Regions from separate parts of the Desulfosporosinus sp. Sb-LF genome, predicted to be linked through region 1. Evidence: predicted binding sites of a transcription regulator. Region 1 holds the regulator's gene; the other holds the start of a gene.
What was found. Region 1 encodes CtsR, which represses protease genes until heat stress. Its sites were predicted from a motif close to AAGGTCAANNAAGGTCAAAT; they were not measured.

Region 1 (8,590 bases):
ATAACGAGCCCTTGAGAAACGGAGTGAGAGGCTTGGAGAGCACTTAAGGTAAGTGAGGGGATAGGAAGGGCATGACATTCTTCCAAGGAAAAAAAGCCCAGATCACTGACTTCCTCTGGTTGTGATTGAAGGTTCCCTCCTAGGAATTGCATAAGGAAAATGATATAGGCATCATGTTTATCAGCAGGTTGATCTCGCAAGGCAATAATCGAGAGTGGTTTGGCTTTAATTCCAGTTTCCTCTTGAATTTCGCGCGTGACTGCATTTCCAATAGATTCTCCATGATCCACATATCCTCCTGGAATTGTCCACATTCCTTTACCAGGATTATATCCACGTTGTACGAGAAGGACTTTATCCTTGTGCCAAATCACCCCCCCAACGCCGAGGGAAAAATCTCCCCAGTGGATATAGGAACAGTTAGGACATGTGCTTCGAAGGTGGTCATCAAGGATCGATTCTTGAAGGGGTTTACCACAAAACGGGCAAAAACGATAGGGACCAGTTTTGTAAGACATGCATGGTTGTTCCTTTCAATGAGTTTGATTCATTTATGATTCCGCTACAGAAACCTCTAGTTTCACCTCTGCTATGCCGTAATAGCGTGATGTTATTCAACAGAAGGGTACCTTTCACAGCAGACTATTCATGATTAGTGAGTCTGTTGAAGCAAATGAAAGCGTTGGATGACTTTGCCATAAATAATGAACATAAGCAAAGACGCTCCCATGAAAACGAGGGCAAGCGCCCATACGCTAGTTCCTCCGCCATTGTCATACATCATACCCCCTAGTAAGGGGCCAATCACCCGACCACCCGATGTTGCACCGCCAATAATCCCTTGATAAGCCCCTGCTTTTCCTGGAGGAGCAAGTTGAGCAGCCGCTGCGGGAACCGCCGGTAGAATCAGCATCTCACCCAAGGTGAGGATGAGCATAGCAAAGATATAAGAAACATACGGAAGTTTTCCTAGTAAAATGACGTAGCCAATGCTTAAGAGAATGGATGCGAGGTAAAATTGCCGCGTAAAAGACTTCGCCCAAGTATGGATCACCCAAGTGATAAGAGGTTGTAAGGTGACGATGAATACGCCGTTGAGGGTCCATAGCACGCTGTAAGAAAAAAGAGAAAATCCAAGTTGGTTCATAACAACAGGTAAGATTGTAACGAGCTGAATATAAGCACCCCAGGCAAAGAATATCCCTCCCCCTAAGACCAGAAGTACTGTAAAGCCCTTGTCTTTCATCAGCCGCTCGGCTTTCTGCTTTGCCTGAATCGGAGGATGGGGCTTATTACTTTTTTCGGAAATCCCTATAGAGACTAAAATCAAATAGATTAAGAACGCTGCTGCATTCAGTGAGAAGACCAGACGAAAAGAAACTTGAGCGATCATTCCTCCGATGGCAGTACCTACAGCGACCCCGGCGTTATTGGAAACATAAAGCAGATTAAAACCCCGCCGTCCTCCTTCCGGCCAAACGATCTGTAGGAGAGCATAAAGAGGAACGAAGATAAAGGCTTGAGCTAAGCCGAACAGGATCAAGGCAGGTGCATACACTTCCCAGATAGGAAAAATACCGATAAACCCAACAGTAAGAATGGCACCCACTAAGCCAATCATCATGATTTTCCTCGGTCCAAAACGGTCTGCTAAAAAACCACTAGCAAATTGACCCAAAAGAGAAGCAGCAGATTGAAATGCTAGAAGGGTACCTGCATCTGTTAAAGTACGTCCCAAGACTTTATGCATAAAGAGACTATTCAAAGGCCACATTAAAGAATTTCCCGTTGACTGGATGAAACCACCAATGATTAGGACGATGACAGCACGAGGAATATCTAAACGTTTTAAGTTCAAACGGAAAACCACCTTTTAGGTCTTGAAAACAAACTTATATTGTCTGAAAGACTATATATTACTTCGACATACATATAAAGAAACCTCCAATTTGTAAAACCTCTAAGGATAAAATACAGTTATTAAAACGTAATAAGCAGGATTCTTAAAAATACCCTCGAAAGAATAAGATATTAAACTTAGGGTAAAACTACCAAAAAAGGAGAGTGAGTTATGAATTTCCATGAAACAGAAACATTTAAAAACCTGAGCAATGCTTTCGCTGGGGAGTCTCAAGCACGCAATCGGTATTCGTTTTTTGGGGGTGTTGCTAAGAAAGAAGGGTATCAACACATTCAGGCCATTTTTGAGGAGACAGCCGCCAACGAAAGGGAGCATGCACAAGTTTTCTATAAACTTTTAGTGGCTCATACGCAAGATGCAACCCAAATCATTCATGTCGATGCAGATTACCCTCTGGTATACAAAGATACCGTGACTAATCTAAGGGCAGCGGCAGCTGGAGAACGAGAAGAGTGGGCTGAAATTTATTCAAAGTTTGGGACAATTGCCGAAAAGGAAGGTTTCCCTGACATTGCTAAGGCCTTTAAAACAATAGCCGAAGTTGAAAAGCACCATATGGAACGTTTTGAACATTATGCGGATGGGATTGCCAACGGGACGATCTTCAAGAAGGACAAGCCTACCGCCTGGAAATGCACCAACTGTGGATACATCCATGAAGGACCGGAAGCTCCAGACGTCTGTCCAGCCTGTGCGCATCCTCAGGGATATTTCGAAGAGATCCAAAAGTCGTAAAAAACAGAGCCGAGTAGGAAGACTTCCTACTCGGCTCTGTTTTTTACGAGTGGGAGAAAAGACTTGCAATGTGCATGAAATATGAACATAATAATAATATAAAAATTCTGAAAACTACCTAAAATTGAAGGAGGAGTGACCATGAAACTACCCCTAATGGAATTGCAAGACCGAGTTTCCGAGTTTCAAGTTAGTTTGCAGAAGAAAGGACTTGAGGGGGCTTTATTGGTTCAACGGGCAGACACCTTGTATTATACAGGAACCGCTCAAAATGTGCATGCTTATATTCCAAAGGAAGGAAAGCCCCTTGTCATGGCCTATCGTGATTTCAACAGAGCTCAGCAAGAAAGTGCTTGGGGGGTTATTCCCCTGACGGGCATGTCTAAGATACCTCAATATATTCAGGGAGCAGGGCTCTCTCTGCCGAAACGATTGGGACTGGAACTAGATGTTCTCCCAGTCAACAACTTTGAACGTTATCGTAAACTATTTCCGGACGCCTTATTGGTCGATATATCTACTGAGATTCGTTTGCAGAGAGCGGTGAAGTCGGCTTGGGAAATTGCGCGACTTGAAGAGAGTGCTCAAATCTACCCCCTAGTTCTAGAGTTTGCCAAGGAAGTCCTTCACGTGGGGATGACGGAGGTTGAGTTAGAGGGATTATTAGAAGGCAAGGCACGGGCGCTTGGACATGGTGCCCATGTTCGGATGCGTGGTTTTAACTCCGAATTTCATCTTGGTGCCATCACTTCAGGAGCAAGGGCCACAGAGGCCAGCTGTTTTGATGGGCCAGTCGTAGGACAAGGCATCTCGATCGCTCATCCCTGTGGCGGATCAATGGCTCAGATTCAAGCAGGTGAACCGATTGTCATAGACATGGTGACAGTCGTTCATGGTTATCAGATTGACCAAACCCGAATCTTAAGTCTCGGGCCAGTGTCAGAAGAACTAGAAAAGGCCTATGAAGTGGCCCTAGAGATCGAAGAGAAAGTCCGCTGTGCCTTAATCCCAGGGAGGGAGGCAGGCGAAGTTTATGAGGAAATTCTAGCATGGGTTCGTGAAAATACGCCTTATGAGCAAAATTTCATGGGTTATGGGAAAAGCAGGGTGCGTTTTGTCGGACATGGGGTGGGGCTGGACCTTGATGAACTCCCGACCATTAGCAAGGGAGCAAAAGAGGTGTTAAAAGCCGGAATGGTGGTCGCCATCGAACCGAAATTGGTATTCCCAGGTGTTGGCGTAGTTGGGATAGAAGATACTGTTGTCATCGAGACGGAAAAGGGCGCAAGATATTTATCCCAAATTCCCCGGGAATTAATGGTAGTTAAATTTTAGGAATTAATAGATATAACGTTGAGAATATCGTCTGAATAGTATATTATTATGGTCAATAGATCTATAGTCAACCTGAAGCTTGGTGACTCACGGACGGTCAAGTATAAAACTAAAAGGGAAGTGATAGCATTGTTCAAGAAGATTCTCGTTCCTACAGACGCCTCAGAACATTCGCGTCGTGCCTTGAGGACGGCAATCCAGCTAGCCGAGTCCTTTCAAGCCGAGGTGGAACTTCTCCATGTTAGCTATACGCCGCAGGCCTATTGGGGGTATACGATCTCTTATGGAATTACCGTGACGCAAGAACAGCTTGATGAAAACGGAGAACTAGCTCTAGAGGCAACCCTGATGGGAATGGATCGTGCACAGGTTGTTATTAATAAAAGAATTGAGTCCGGACATCCGGTAAGCGTTATTTTAGAACGAATTAAAACGGAATCCATCGATTTGGTTGTGATGGGGAGCCATGGTTACGGACCAATTTCTGGTTCGGTTTTAGGAAGTGTGAGCCAACGGGTGTTACAACGAGCGAGTTGCCCAGTGCTTATCATTAAGTAGAGCGTACTTGTTAGATAAATATTAAGTGTCATTAGGTCGCGATGGCGAAGAAACTATTAGTCGGAGAGAGATATATGGCAGATTTAGAACGATTTTGTTGACATTTCAGGACAAACGTCCCTGCACTAGTTGCAGGGTTTTTTTCTGTCTATCGCGAATAAACTAATAAAACGAACTTGAACCAAGTATAGATAGACACGTGGAGGCAACCATGAAAGAAAAAACTATTATGCTGAGTTCTGATGAGCTTCACCTTATGTTGAGAGGCTCCTTACAGTGGATTGATGTGGAGCCCCGTCTTACGGCATCTAAAACAGGGATCCGAAAATTGAGTGAAGATATTATTGAAAAGAAACCCGCTCGAAAATTAACCGAGCAGGTAGGAATAGGAATCAGCCGGCCGCAACAACTTGAGGAACTTGTAACCCGCCTAGAAGGACAACCTGTTGTTTGGCTTTTAGGAAGTGTCGGTCTCTTAACATTATCCACTTGGTTTTATTTTGTTTTATTTTCGAAATAGCTTTTAACAGGGGCTTTTTTATAGCCAGTATATTCTTAAAGGGTAAGTCTATAAGGCTTACCTTTTTTAAATGAAATTTTCCTCAAAAATCCTTTGCAAAATCTCAAAAAGTGGGTATCATATAGATAGAAGGTCAGGAAAGGTCAATGATGAATTATGGAAGAATAGTTTATAAAAAACTAAAAGAACAAGGAGTACAGAAACAATGGGAAACCTCGCGGATCGCATTGAAGAATATTTGAAACGGATTTTGGAACAAGCGTCGGAAGGGTATATTATGTTACAACGCAGTGAACTTGCTGGAGAGTTCTGCTGTGTTCCGTCTCAAATCAACTATGTTCTCGACACTCGTTTCACGATTGAACGGGGTTACTTGGTCGAGAGTCGACGGGGGGGCGGAGGGTACCTTCGGATTATCCGCTTAGGAATGGGTCTCGAAGGAGAGTACCAACAAGTGATGCGGCAATTGATTGGGGAGCAGCTTACACGTGAACGTTCGAAAGGTCTTGTAGAGCGTTTAGTGAACGAAGAATTGGTGACGGCACGGGAAGCGGCGCTGATTAAGAACGTACTTACGGGTGACGCATTAATAGGAGAGTTTAGAGATTGGGATGTTCTACGTGCACGTCTAATGAAAACCATTTTGACAACGCTAAGTCGTGACGATTTGTTATAAAGGGGGAATTGAGTATGCTTTGTCAACATTGCAAACAGCGGGAGGCAAAGGTGCAGTTATCTAAAATAGAGAATGGATTGCCCCATGATGTGTATCTTTGCGAAGTTTGTGCACAACAAACGCACGAAGTAAGTTTTATATTTAACCCCGCGATTGTTCCGGAATTTTTACAAGCCTTATTTGGGTTTAATCTAACGTCCGTAGAACAGCCTAATGAAATGGCTTGCCCGAAATCTTGCCCGAAGTGTGGAATGACGTTTGCCCAAATTACTCAAGCCGGAAAGCTGGGATGCAGTACATGCTATGAAACCTTTGAAGCCTATCTTGAACCGTTACTTCGCCGAGTACATGGTGGTGGACAAAATGTAGGCAAAGTTCCAGCAAGACGTGGAGTTGTCATTAAACGTCGCATGGAACATAGAAAACTAAAAGAGAAACTTCAGGTTTTGATCCAGCAAGAAGCGTTTGAGGAGGCTGCTGTGGTAAGAGATCAGATTCGGCAAATTGAGCAAGCTCAGGAAGGGGGAAGCCAGGATGCGTAAGGAGCTTCTTTTACAACACAGCGCGTGGATGACTGAGACCGATTCTCCGGTTGTCATCAGTAGCAGGGTTCGTCTAGCGCGCAACCTTGAGGATTTTCCTTTCCCGCACGTTTTAAATCTAGAAGGCGCTGGTCAGATTGAACAGACTGTTTCAAAGGTTTTAACTGAGATAAAGGTGGACAATGGGCCCTTATCCTACCTATCCTTAACGGAGCTAAACAGCGTGGAACGTCAAGTGCTGATTGAAAAACATTTAATCAGTCCGAGTTTGGGCGGATTGTCCGGAGCGCGAGGTGTGGCGTTAGCTCATGATCACCGATATGCGGTGATGGTTAACGAAGAAGATCATTTAAGAGTTCAAGTGCTTTTGCCTGGAAATCAGCTTCTAGAGACCCATCGCTTAGCTACAGAGCTCGACGATGCGCTGGAGGCAAACCTTGATTTTGCTTATCGGGAAGGGCAAGGGTATCTCACGTCTTGCCCAACGAATGTGGGCACAGGGCTTAGAGCTTCGGTCATGGTTCATTTGCCTGGGTTGGTCATAACAAAGCAGGTGCAACAGGTTCTGGGAGCTTTGACACACTTAGGTCTAGCCGTGCGGGGTCTATATGGAGAGGGTTCTCAAGCCTTTGGACATATGTTCCAAGTCTCCAACCAAATTACCCTTGGGAAAAGTGAAGAAGATATTCTAACTCACTTGGAAGCGGTAACAGGACAAATTGTAGAACATGAACTACGGGCCAGAGACCTTCTCCAAAAACAAATGCCGATATTATTAGAAGATAAAGTCTGGCGGGCAAGAGGGACTTTGCAAAATGCTCGACTACTCTCGTCAGAAGATGCTATGCATTTATTATCCCACGATCGCTTGGGGTCGGACATGGGGTTATTGCCCAGGATTAAAGATAGCTTTGCCTCATTGATTGTTGAATCCCGTCCTGGGTGTTTACAATATATCCTCGATCGGGAACTTGATCCCGGTCAGCGCGACGAAGAACGAGCGCGACTGATAAGAGAACGGGTCGCATGATCTAAAGTTGAAGGCGTAATGTACAAAGCACAATTTCTGTTTTGTGACCTCAATATTTGGCAGAATAGGATGACTTTGTTTCCATTAAGTTGACCTTTGGGGTTTTGGGGCTTGAAATACGAATTTCGGGCTTGAACCTACTCGATGATAGATTTCGATACTAGATTAGTAAAGATACAAGCTCAACTATGAAAGGATGAAGAAATAATGAAGGGTCGTTACACTGAACGTGCAGAGAAAGTCTTAGCGATAGCCCATAACGAAGCCAAGCGGATGGGACATCCCGTGGTTGGGACGGAACACATTTTGCTGGGACTGATTCAAGAAGGCGAGGGAATTGCTGCTCAGGCATTAACAGGCATGGGCTTAGATCTGGATAAGATTCGCAGTCAGGTTGAACAAATCACTGGAGTTGGTCAGCCTAACAACGGAGAAGTGGCGTTTACACCGCGTGTCAAAAAGGTTCTAGAGTTGGCGAATGAAGAAGCACATCGCCAAGATGTCAATTATATCGGGACAGAACACCTTCTCTTAGGTTTAATCATGGAAGGGGAGGGAATTGCAGCCCGCATTTTAGCAAACCTCAATGTGAGTCCGGAAAGAGTATGGAAACAAGTGGTTAAACTTTTGGGTGGAGAATTGGATGAATCAGCGATCCCTGCGTCCAATGCCATACCGACGTCGAAAAATGCTGGTCCTGCGAATACACCCGCGCTCAATGAGTTTGGAAGGGATCTTACACTGCAAGCTCGCGAAGGTCGCCTTGACCCAGTGATTGGAAGAGAAAAAGAAATTGAAAGAGTTATCCAGGTCTTAAGTCGACGTTCGAAAAACAATCCAGCCCTGATTGGGGAACCTGGTGTCGGTAAAACAGCCATAGCTGAAGGATTAGCGCAGGGAATTGTTAGCAATCGGGTACCTGAAACCTTGATTAACAAACGAGTGATTACGTTAGACCTTTCGGCGATGGTCGCTGGAAGTAAATACCGCGGTGAGTTTGAAGAGCGCTTGAAGAAGGTTATGGAGGAGATTCGCGCGGATGGAAATATTATTCTATTCATTGATGAATTACACACCCTTATTGGAGCAGGGGCTGCAGAAGGTGCGATTGATGCGGCGAATATTCTAAAACCTGCCTTGGCCCGAGGTGAGCTTCAGTGCATCGGGGCCACAACCTTAGAAGAATACCGGAAATACATTGAGAAGGATACGGCTTTAGAGCGCCGTTTCCAACCAATCACTGTGGGTGAACCGACTGTCGAAGAGGCCATTC
Region 2 (8,590 bases), on a different contig from region 1:
TTCCTGCTAAGGTTGCAATCCTCTTTTTGTCCATTGGTCTCATTGGTCTCTTCCCTCCTTAAATCTTTTTTGTCTTGGTACGTTAGTATTTTACCAATTTTCAGGAGAGAAGCGTGTCACTTTTGCTGTAGAGCTAGGCCCATTTTCCGTCCTCTGTTTCGGATAAATGCCAAAAGGTTCCTTCTGGTCTATAAATTTCGCGAAAATTAAGCAGCATTATCCACAATAATCCCCAGTCTGTCTATTCATCAATTTCCGATCTTAGAACTAAATCCCGCAAATAATTCATGAGATCCTCTGAAATGTCCCCTCGACGCAGTGCATACTCGATGGTCGCTTCCACAAAACCCAGTTTATCTCCGACATCATACCTCCGACCTTCGAATTCATAGGCCAGAATTTCCTGATAGCGACCCAGCTCCTTAATCCCATCTGTGAGCTGAATCTCTCCACCCTTGCCCGGTTCAAGAATGCTCAAAATATCAAAAATCTCCGGATTTAGGATATATCGGCCCATAATGGCTAAGCGAGTTTTCGGTGCATCCTCTGACCGAGGTTTTTCTATCATATCCTTAGCTCGATAAAGCCGATCCGCAAACTTTTCGCCATCGACAATACCATATTTAGACGTATCCTCAAGCGGAACTTCTTGGACCCCTACCATGCTTGCTCCATAACGCTCATATTGATTCATCATTTGCCCCAGCGCAGGCACTTCTGAATAGATAACATCATCCCCTAGAAGAACTGCAAAGGGTTCGTTTCCTATAAATTTCCGGGCACTATAGATTGCATGCCCCAAGCCTAGCGCTTCTTTTTGACGCACATAATATATATCTGCCATCCTTGCGACATCCTGCACCAAATCCAAAAGCTCATCCTTCGCGTGCTTTTCCAAAAACGCCTCTAATTCCATAGAGCGGTCAAAGTGGTCTTCAATAGCCCGTTTATTCCGTCCTGTAACAATAATAATATCTTCAATTCCAGATCGAATGGCCTCTTCCACAATGTATTGAATCGTTGGTTTATCCACAATGGGCAGCATTTCTTTTGGTTGAGCCTTTGTTGCTGGCAAAAAACGGGTTCCCAGCCCGGCTGCCGGTATCACTGCTTTACGAATTTTACGCATTCTTCAGCTCTCCTTTTTAACAACAATCATTTACCCCTTATATATATCACCAATACCTCTTATGTATATCTACGAACAACCCTACTAATTCTTTTTTTCTTATCGTTGTAAGTGAACTAGCTACACCAACTAGAATAATCCCTATAGAATTGGAAAACGAGGGTGCGAAGCCTCGTTTTTTAAAAGTCCTTAATTTTAAAATTCTTACTATAATTTGAAATAACCGATTAAGTCTTTTAAATTTCTTGCCAATTCATTTAAGCTTTCAGCCGAGGCAAACAATTCCTCGACTGAAGCGTTTTGTTGTTCTGCCGCTGCGGCCGTAGTTTGGGTACCTGCGGAGGTGGATTCGGCCTTATTTACAACCATTTGCATGCCAGCCTTTATATGTTCTCCATCCTGTTGTACTTTCCGTACAGTCTTTTCTATATCCTGAGCTAACTCAGCACTTTCTTCTACTGAGCCAAGAATTACTGTGAATTGGGTAGAAATCTCCTTTAAGTAGGAACTTCCTTTGTTCACACTATCTACGCTCGTTTTCATTCCTTGATGGGCGCTCCGAGAAGCCTGTTGCATTTCCTGTACTCGCTGAGAAATATCGACTAAGCTTGTTTGGACTTGTTCTGCAAGTTTACGCACTTCTTCTGCCACCACTGCAAACCCACGGCCGTTTTCCCCTGCACGTGCCGCTTCGATGGCAGCGTTTAAGGCTAAAAGGTTTGTTTGTTGCGCAATGCTATCAATTATTTGTACCGTCTGGGCGATCTCCTCTGACTTTTCATCCACATCTCCAATTACTTGGCTTAGGCTGTGAACCTGACTTTCTATTTCGTTCATTTGCTGAACCACTTGTCCCAAGGCAATATTTCCATTGCGCGAAAGCTCAGCGGAACGCCCAGATGCAAGACTTACTTTTTCAGCATGCCGTTCTGTTTGATTCAGTTGATCTATTACTTGAGTCATCCGTTCATGGTTTTCCGTCATTTCTGTGACTGAAATTTCTGCGTCAGTAGCTATATCGCTTGCCGATGTAGCCACTTGTTCAGCGGCCCGAGCGGATTGTTCCGCACCTAAACGCATCTCTTGGGCCGTTTTAGCTAAATCGTTAGCCATTTCCGCTACCTTCGTCATGGTATCTCTCAGAGAAAACACCATATCTCCAAAGGACTTTTGCAGTTCAAATTCTTCATGGTTCCAAACTTTCCAAGGAGCTTTTTTCTTGCGGGCTATGTCTCCTAACGCAATTTCGTTGGCATTTTGCAGTAAATGATTCATCATCTTAGTGAGGGATCGACTTAAGGCCCAGCCGATAAAAATGCTGACTATAACATCAATTACAACAAGAATAATAGAAATAGAGGATGATTTTTTGAAAATCAAACTCATTTTTGTCATGCTGTTGGTATCTACCTTCTCCAATTTGGTATCAACCATCTTTTGGAGCATATCCCCAGCTAACTGATTCTTCGTTCCTGCTATCCCGAACATATTGGCTTTAGCCTCGTCCACTCGGCCTAAATCTGAAGCTTTAATTGTAACTTGAGCCGCCTCTAAATAATCTTTCCAAGCGGCTTTAAACTTTTTCCAAGAGTCATCCTCTTCTACCGATCTTGCAATGGTTTCGTATGCAGCCATATGTTCTTCTAATTGGGTCTCTTGTTGATTGGCTTGAGCCACAAACTTCTGAAATTCTTCAGACGTACGCGCGCTGACCGCCAATGCTACATTCGTTCGATAGGCCTGGGCATGAAAATGCATTTCCGAGAGCAGGTTCATGGGAACGACATCCTGTTTATAGACCTGATCCGAGGTATTGTGCATTTGAGACATTCCATAAATCCCAATTGCACCCACGACGCCCGCCGCTAAAGCAATAAATAGCATTAATGCCGTTACTTGGAATCCAAGTCTCCGTTTTTTTAGACCCAATTCTGTCACTCCTCTTGTTGAATAAATCCGCCTTCTCTGTCTTCGCTGAATAATCTAAAATATATTAATTCTACACTACGAACGCATATCCTGTGTGAAATATTTCTTTTGAAAAATTTAATTTAGAACAAGGATTTTACTTAAAAAAGTCTGTTCCTGCAAGGTGTGGATAAACGTTAAGGTTAAGCATCATAAACAAAACGCAAGAGCGATTAAATCGTCCTTGCGTTTGTGGTCTTACTCACTGTTTACTCTTTGCTTTCCTTAGCAAGTTCTACTTTTTCTAAGACTTGGTCCACAAGACCATATTCTTTGGCTTCTTCAGCCGTCATGTAATAGTCACGATCTGTGTCTTTTTCAACCCGCTCAAGTGGCTGTCCTGTTCTTTCCGAGAGAATTCTGTTCATCTTGGCCTTAGTTCTGAGCAACTGCCTTGCATGAATTTCGATTTCCGTCGCTTGTCCAGAGAGCCCGTGCCCACCGATTAACGGCTGATGAATTAAGACTTCTGAATTAGGCAAAGCGACCCGCTTCCCTTTCGCACCAGCAGCTAGAAGGAATGCTCCCATGCTGGCTGCCATCCCAATACAAATTGTCCGAACATCCGAACGGATGTATTGCATGGTATCATAGATGGCCATTCCGGCTGTGATTGAACCACCCGGACTGTTGATGTACAGATTGATATCTTTTTCAGGATCTTCTGCTTCGAGGAAGAGCAATTGTGCAACTACAAGATTAGAAACATCATCGTCTATAGCTCCCCCGAGAAAAATAATACGGTCTTTGAGAAGCCGAGAATAAATATCGTAGGAACGTTCCCCACGATTTGTTTGTTCCACAACCATTGGGACGAGATAACCCATTTATAATTCCTCCTATTCCATCTTTATTAATGGTACTACGTTTAACTTAGTATATTCTTACCGAATGACTTTATTTTATTACAAAGGTCAGTTAAGGTCAAATGTTTTTCTTTTATTTCATAACAAAAGAAGAGAGCCCCCTCAGGAGCCCTCCTTGCCAGATGATGTTTAAAAGATAACTCCCAAGGCAATAAGGATTAATATTGCGATAGCAATAATTCCAACGCCAACACCCGTCCCAACAACAGGAGGAGCTACCGGACAACCACAACCTCCACCATATCCGTACATAATATTATACCTCCTTCATTTTTTAGTCATCGACTATTTTGAATTCTGTCACGAGGGTTTAGAATACAATTCCCATTGCAATGAGGAGTAAAATTATTACAACCACTATCGCAATGCCAGCTCCAACACCACCGCCACAAGCTGCACCAGCTCCGAATGCCATATTAAATCCCCCTTTCACTCTTCTGATACAGTATACGTTTTGCCCCTTAATTTGTTCCATATTATTCCAATTACTCCCACTGCGTAAAGAAGGATCGTTATCCCTATCTAGGGCAACGATCCTTCTTACTCATTCATATCCTTTTTTTTACTCATCTTTAAATCAATTTCTATATCGCCTTTTCTCCACTATCCCCAGTTCTTATCGTATAACAATTTTCCACGTTGGACACAAAGATCTTTCCGTCTCCAATCTCGCCTGTTCGTGCTTCTTGCCTAATTACTTGGATTATCTCTTCTACGTATTGGTCCATAACAACAATTTCAATCTTAACCTTAGGGATGAGATGGACTGTATACTCCACACCCCGATATATCTGCGTGTGCCCCTTTTGTTTGCCACACCCAATTACTTGAGTCACCGTCAAACCGTTGACACCGTGATTACCTAACGCATCTTTCACATTGTCCAGCTTTCCTGGACGGATAATCGCCTCAATTTTCTTCATTTAGAACCCTCCCACTCAGATTTAACCTTGGTACAATCAATTTTCACCTTGACTCAATTAACTCAGCTTAAACCCAATTAACCCTGAATAGCTCCAACTTAGTCTAAGAGTATAAAACTTAAATGAAATCCGGATAAGCCTCTTCTCCATGCAAGGATAAATCCAAACCAGTTGCTTCCTCATCATCGCTAACACGAAGTTTCGTCACCAAGCTTACCGCTTTTAAAATTATGAACGTCCCTACCACGGCAAACACCACTGTGATCAAAACACTGAGAGCCTGAATCCCTAAGAGTGACATATTCCCGTAGAATAATCCATCCGCTCCAGCTGAATTAATGGATTTTGTGGCAAAGATTCCGGTCGCCAAGGCTCCCCATGTCCCGCCAATTCCATGACATCCAAAAGCATCCAAAGCATCATCATACCCGAATTTCGCTTTCATTAGACTGATTCCATAATAGCAAACTACCCCACCGACAAAACCAATAAATATCGAAGAAAGCGGGGTCACAAATCCTGCGCCTGGTGTTATGGCCACTAAACCTGCGACTGCACCACTGGCAGCACCGAGCATCGTTGATTTTCCTCTGTGAATGCGTTCCACAACGGCCCAGGCTATAGCCGCTGCAGCTGCAGCAGTATTTGTATTCACAAAGGCCATACCAGCTAAACCATTCGCTCCTAAGGCACTTCCCGCATTAAACCCGAACCAACCAAACCATAGTAGTCCTGCTCCTAAGACGGTCATAGGTACCTGATGTGGTGCCATCGAGTCTTTACCTAGTCCTTTACGCTTTCCGAGCATCAGGGCCGCTACTAATCCAGAGTATCCCGAACTAATATGCACTACATTTCCCCCTGCAAAGTCTAAGGCTCCGAGAGTTCTTAGGAAACCACCAACACCCCAGACCCAATGGGCCAATGGATCGTAAACAAAGGTTGCCCATAATAGTACGAAAGCAATAAATGCTGGAAAACGCATTCGTTCTGCAATGGAACCGCTTATCAAAGCGGGAGTGATAACAGCAAACATCATTTGAAACGCCATAAAGACAATCGCCGGAATGGTCGCTGCGTAATCTGGATTAGGATCTATTCCTACTCCATTCAAACCCAACCAGTTTAAACTTCCAATGATACCGTGAAAGTCTGGCCCAAAAGCTAAAGTATATCCTACAACAATCCACTGAAGTGACATAATACCAATAATGATCCAACTATGCATGAGGGTACTGAGTACATTCTTTTTACGTACCATCCCTCCATAAAAGAGCGCTAAACCCGGTGTCATCAGGAAAACCAGAGCTGTCGAAATCAAAATAAATCCTGTATCTCCCGTATCCATAATCATTCCTCCTCTTAAATTAAAAAGCGCTTTGAGGTACTCTTTCGAGTAGTCTCAAAGCGCCTTTGCTTTGCTGTAATCTCTTTTCTAACCCATGGGTTTTCGGCTGTGCACACCTTATGTTTGGTATTGTAGCACGGGAATTAACTGTCTGCAATACTTTCTCTACTTGAATCCTGTATACCTTCCATGAGTCCAAAAGTCCATATATCCACCCTAACGATACAGTTGCGTCATCACGGTCATTAAGGCCGGCCCGATATAGGGGGCATAGATTAAATCTAAGAATAAGAATAGGATTAACCCCACTACTCCGCCAATCATCGAACCATTGATCCGGATCCATTGAAGATCATTACCCGCCTTGTCCTCAATAAATTGATTGAGATCTTGATCCGTGTACGCTGAAAGCGTCTCTCTAACTATGTTTCCGATCAGATCATGTTCATTTTGAATCACTTTGCATAAGGTATCAACTATGAAGGAATTAATCTTTTCTCGAAGTGCCGTATTTTCCTGAAGGCTGTCCCAATACCTTTCTACAAAAGGATGCAACGTTCGATGTAGTGCATTCGGCTCTGAGGAAGTTGCGGGAGAGACCACAACGTTTATTGCTTCCTGAATAAGCGTTTCTAAGAATTCCTCAAACAAAGGCTCGGCCAAGAGATCTTCTTTCCAACGCTCAACTTGTAAAGCAATTCGAATATCCTGGTCTGATTCGGCTAGTTTATTCAAAAGGGTGCTTTTCAGAGCTATACGTAAAGGATGTTTGGGCTCTTTGAATTTACGCAAGGTTAGAAGCAACTCCACTTGCAAGGCGTCGGCTGCATCATCAAGATTTAACCCATCAGACATTTCCACGAATCCCATTAAAGTACGAAATATTGACCCGCCATTGCCTAATTTCTCTTCTTTAATCTCCTCTAGATAATCCAAAATAGCCCGGCGTGTTTCCCCTTCTGCAGCTTTATCCCATAATCCTTCAGCTAAGCCATCTAGCCCTTCATCGATATATCCATGTTCTAGAGCCCACTCACACAAAGCAGGTACTTTCGACGACAGGTTCCACCCCTTGGCTTTGTCGCGAAGGAACACGGCGAGCTTCTCTGCTAGGTTGGCAGAATCCTGTTTCTCGACATAACGCCGCAGATAACCTGAAATCTCACCTGTTAGATAGGCTGACCCGCCTTGCTTTTCCACATATTGCTGGATACCCACAACGAAAGGAATCCCTTCGATTTTTTTACGAATCACATCCATTCGCAAAAGTTCTTTTTGAACCATAGATGCCACAGCTTCAATCACCTTTTCCCGGTTTCGGGGAATTAGTGCAGTATGATAGCCCCAACCAAGTGGCTTTTTGAAAATCGCAGTGACCGCAAACCAATCGGCAATTCCACCCACTAAGGCTGCTTCTGAGACGAAATAAAACAGCCTGATTCCAAAGTTATTAGGGTAATAATGTTCTAACAGTGCCGCAATCAAGAAAAAGAGGAAAACGGCTGCCAAGATCACATTTGCCTTTTTGTGATAATTCATGAGCGTAACACCACCCCGAGTACGTAGATCAATACTCCGACCAATCCACCGACGACTGATCCATTGATCCGAATCATTTGCAGGTCATTCCCGGCCTTGTCCTCTATCAATTCAACGAGCGTTTCATCTGTCAAAGGGTCTAACCCCTCACGAACCATACGTCCAATCGCATTGTGGTGATAGGCAATCTGTTTTTCGAGAATTTGTTTGATCCCTTCATCCATCTTCTGCCTCAGATCAAGATTACGCTCTAGTTTTTCGAGGTAACCATCCCAATTGTCCTCTAAATTACTAAAAAACTTCTCAATTAAAGCTTGTATCTCGAATGCCTTTACAGTGCTCCCATTCAGGGCCTGGATGATAAAGGCATTGAGTCGTTCTTGGAGCGAAGAATTAGTTTTGAGTTCTAACGTTAAGCGGAGCAATGAATCCTTCAACCACCGCTCGACCGTACCATCCTGTAACGTTATTTTAACCTTTTCTTGGAGTCCTTTCGCCAGAATCTCAGGTGAGGGAAGGAACTTTCCGATAATTTTACGCGTGGGATTATTATCCCCATATCGCATTAAGGCAGCCTCTATCATCTCCGTTAAAGCACCACTCACCAAAGGTTGGTCCATAAATTCATAAAATGTCCGGCAAATAACCGTCAGCGCCTGATCAACATCTCCATGTGCCAGGGAAAACTCGACTATTTCAGCAAGAGTTCGAGAGAGATTCAAGCTATGCACGTTTTCTTCAACTACGCTCCGAATCTGCTGTTTAAGCTTGTCCGGCTCAACATGGTGTTCGATATCCTCCGCGAGATTGGCAAGTA

Region 2: the regulator CtsR is predicted to act here: its motif matches at 4,008-4,027, upstream of clpP (ATP-dependent Clp endopeptidase proteolytic subunit ClpP).

What each region holds. Positions count from the first base shown of each region.
Region 1 covers NZ_SPQR01000013.1:56,407-64,996, forward strand. The annotation lists gene E4K68_RS16785 (NUDIX hydrolase) at 1-518, opposite strand, end outside; gene E4K68_RS16790 (MFS transporter) at 653-1,858, opposite strand; gene rbr (rubrerythrin) at 2,072-2,656, shown strand; gene E4K68_RS16800 (Xaa-Pro peptidase family protein) at 2,798-3,991, shown strand; gene E4K68_RS16805 (universal stress protein) at 4,121-4,549, shown strand; gene E4K68_RS16810 (hypothetical protein) at 4,761-5,069, shown strand; gene E4K68_RS16815 (CtsR family transcriptional regulator) at 5,275-5,745, shown strand; gene E4K68_RS16820 (UvrB/UvrC motif-containing protein) at 5,760-6,287, shown strand; gene E4K68_RS16825 (protein arginine kinase) at 6,280-7,317, shown strand; gene E4K68_RS16830 (ATP-dependent Clp protease ATP-binding subunit) at 7,525-8,590, shown strand, end outside.
Region 2 covers NZ_SPQR01000002.1:83,877-92,466, forward strand. The annotation lists gene E4K68_RS03190 (hypothetical protein) at 1-43, opposite strand, end outside; gene galU (UTP--glucose-1-phosphate uridylyltransferase GalU) at 242-1,129, opposite strand; gene E4K68_RS03200 (methyl-accepting chemotaxis protein) at 1,337-3,058, opposite strand; gene clpP (ATP-dependent Clp endopeptidase proteolytic subunit ClpP) at 3,307-3,924, opposite strand; gene E4K68_RS21355 (hypothetical protein) at 4,093-4,215, opposite strand; gene E4K68_RS03210 (P-II family nitrogen regulator) at 4,548-4,886, opposite strand; gene E4K68_RS03215 (ammonium transporter) at 5,005-6,234, opposite strand; gene E4K68_RS03220 (DUF445 domain-containing protein) at 6,451-7,773, opposite strand; gene E4K68_RS03225 (DUF445 domain-containing protein) at 7,770-8,590, opposite strand, start outside.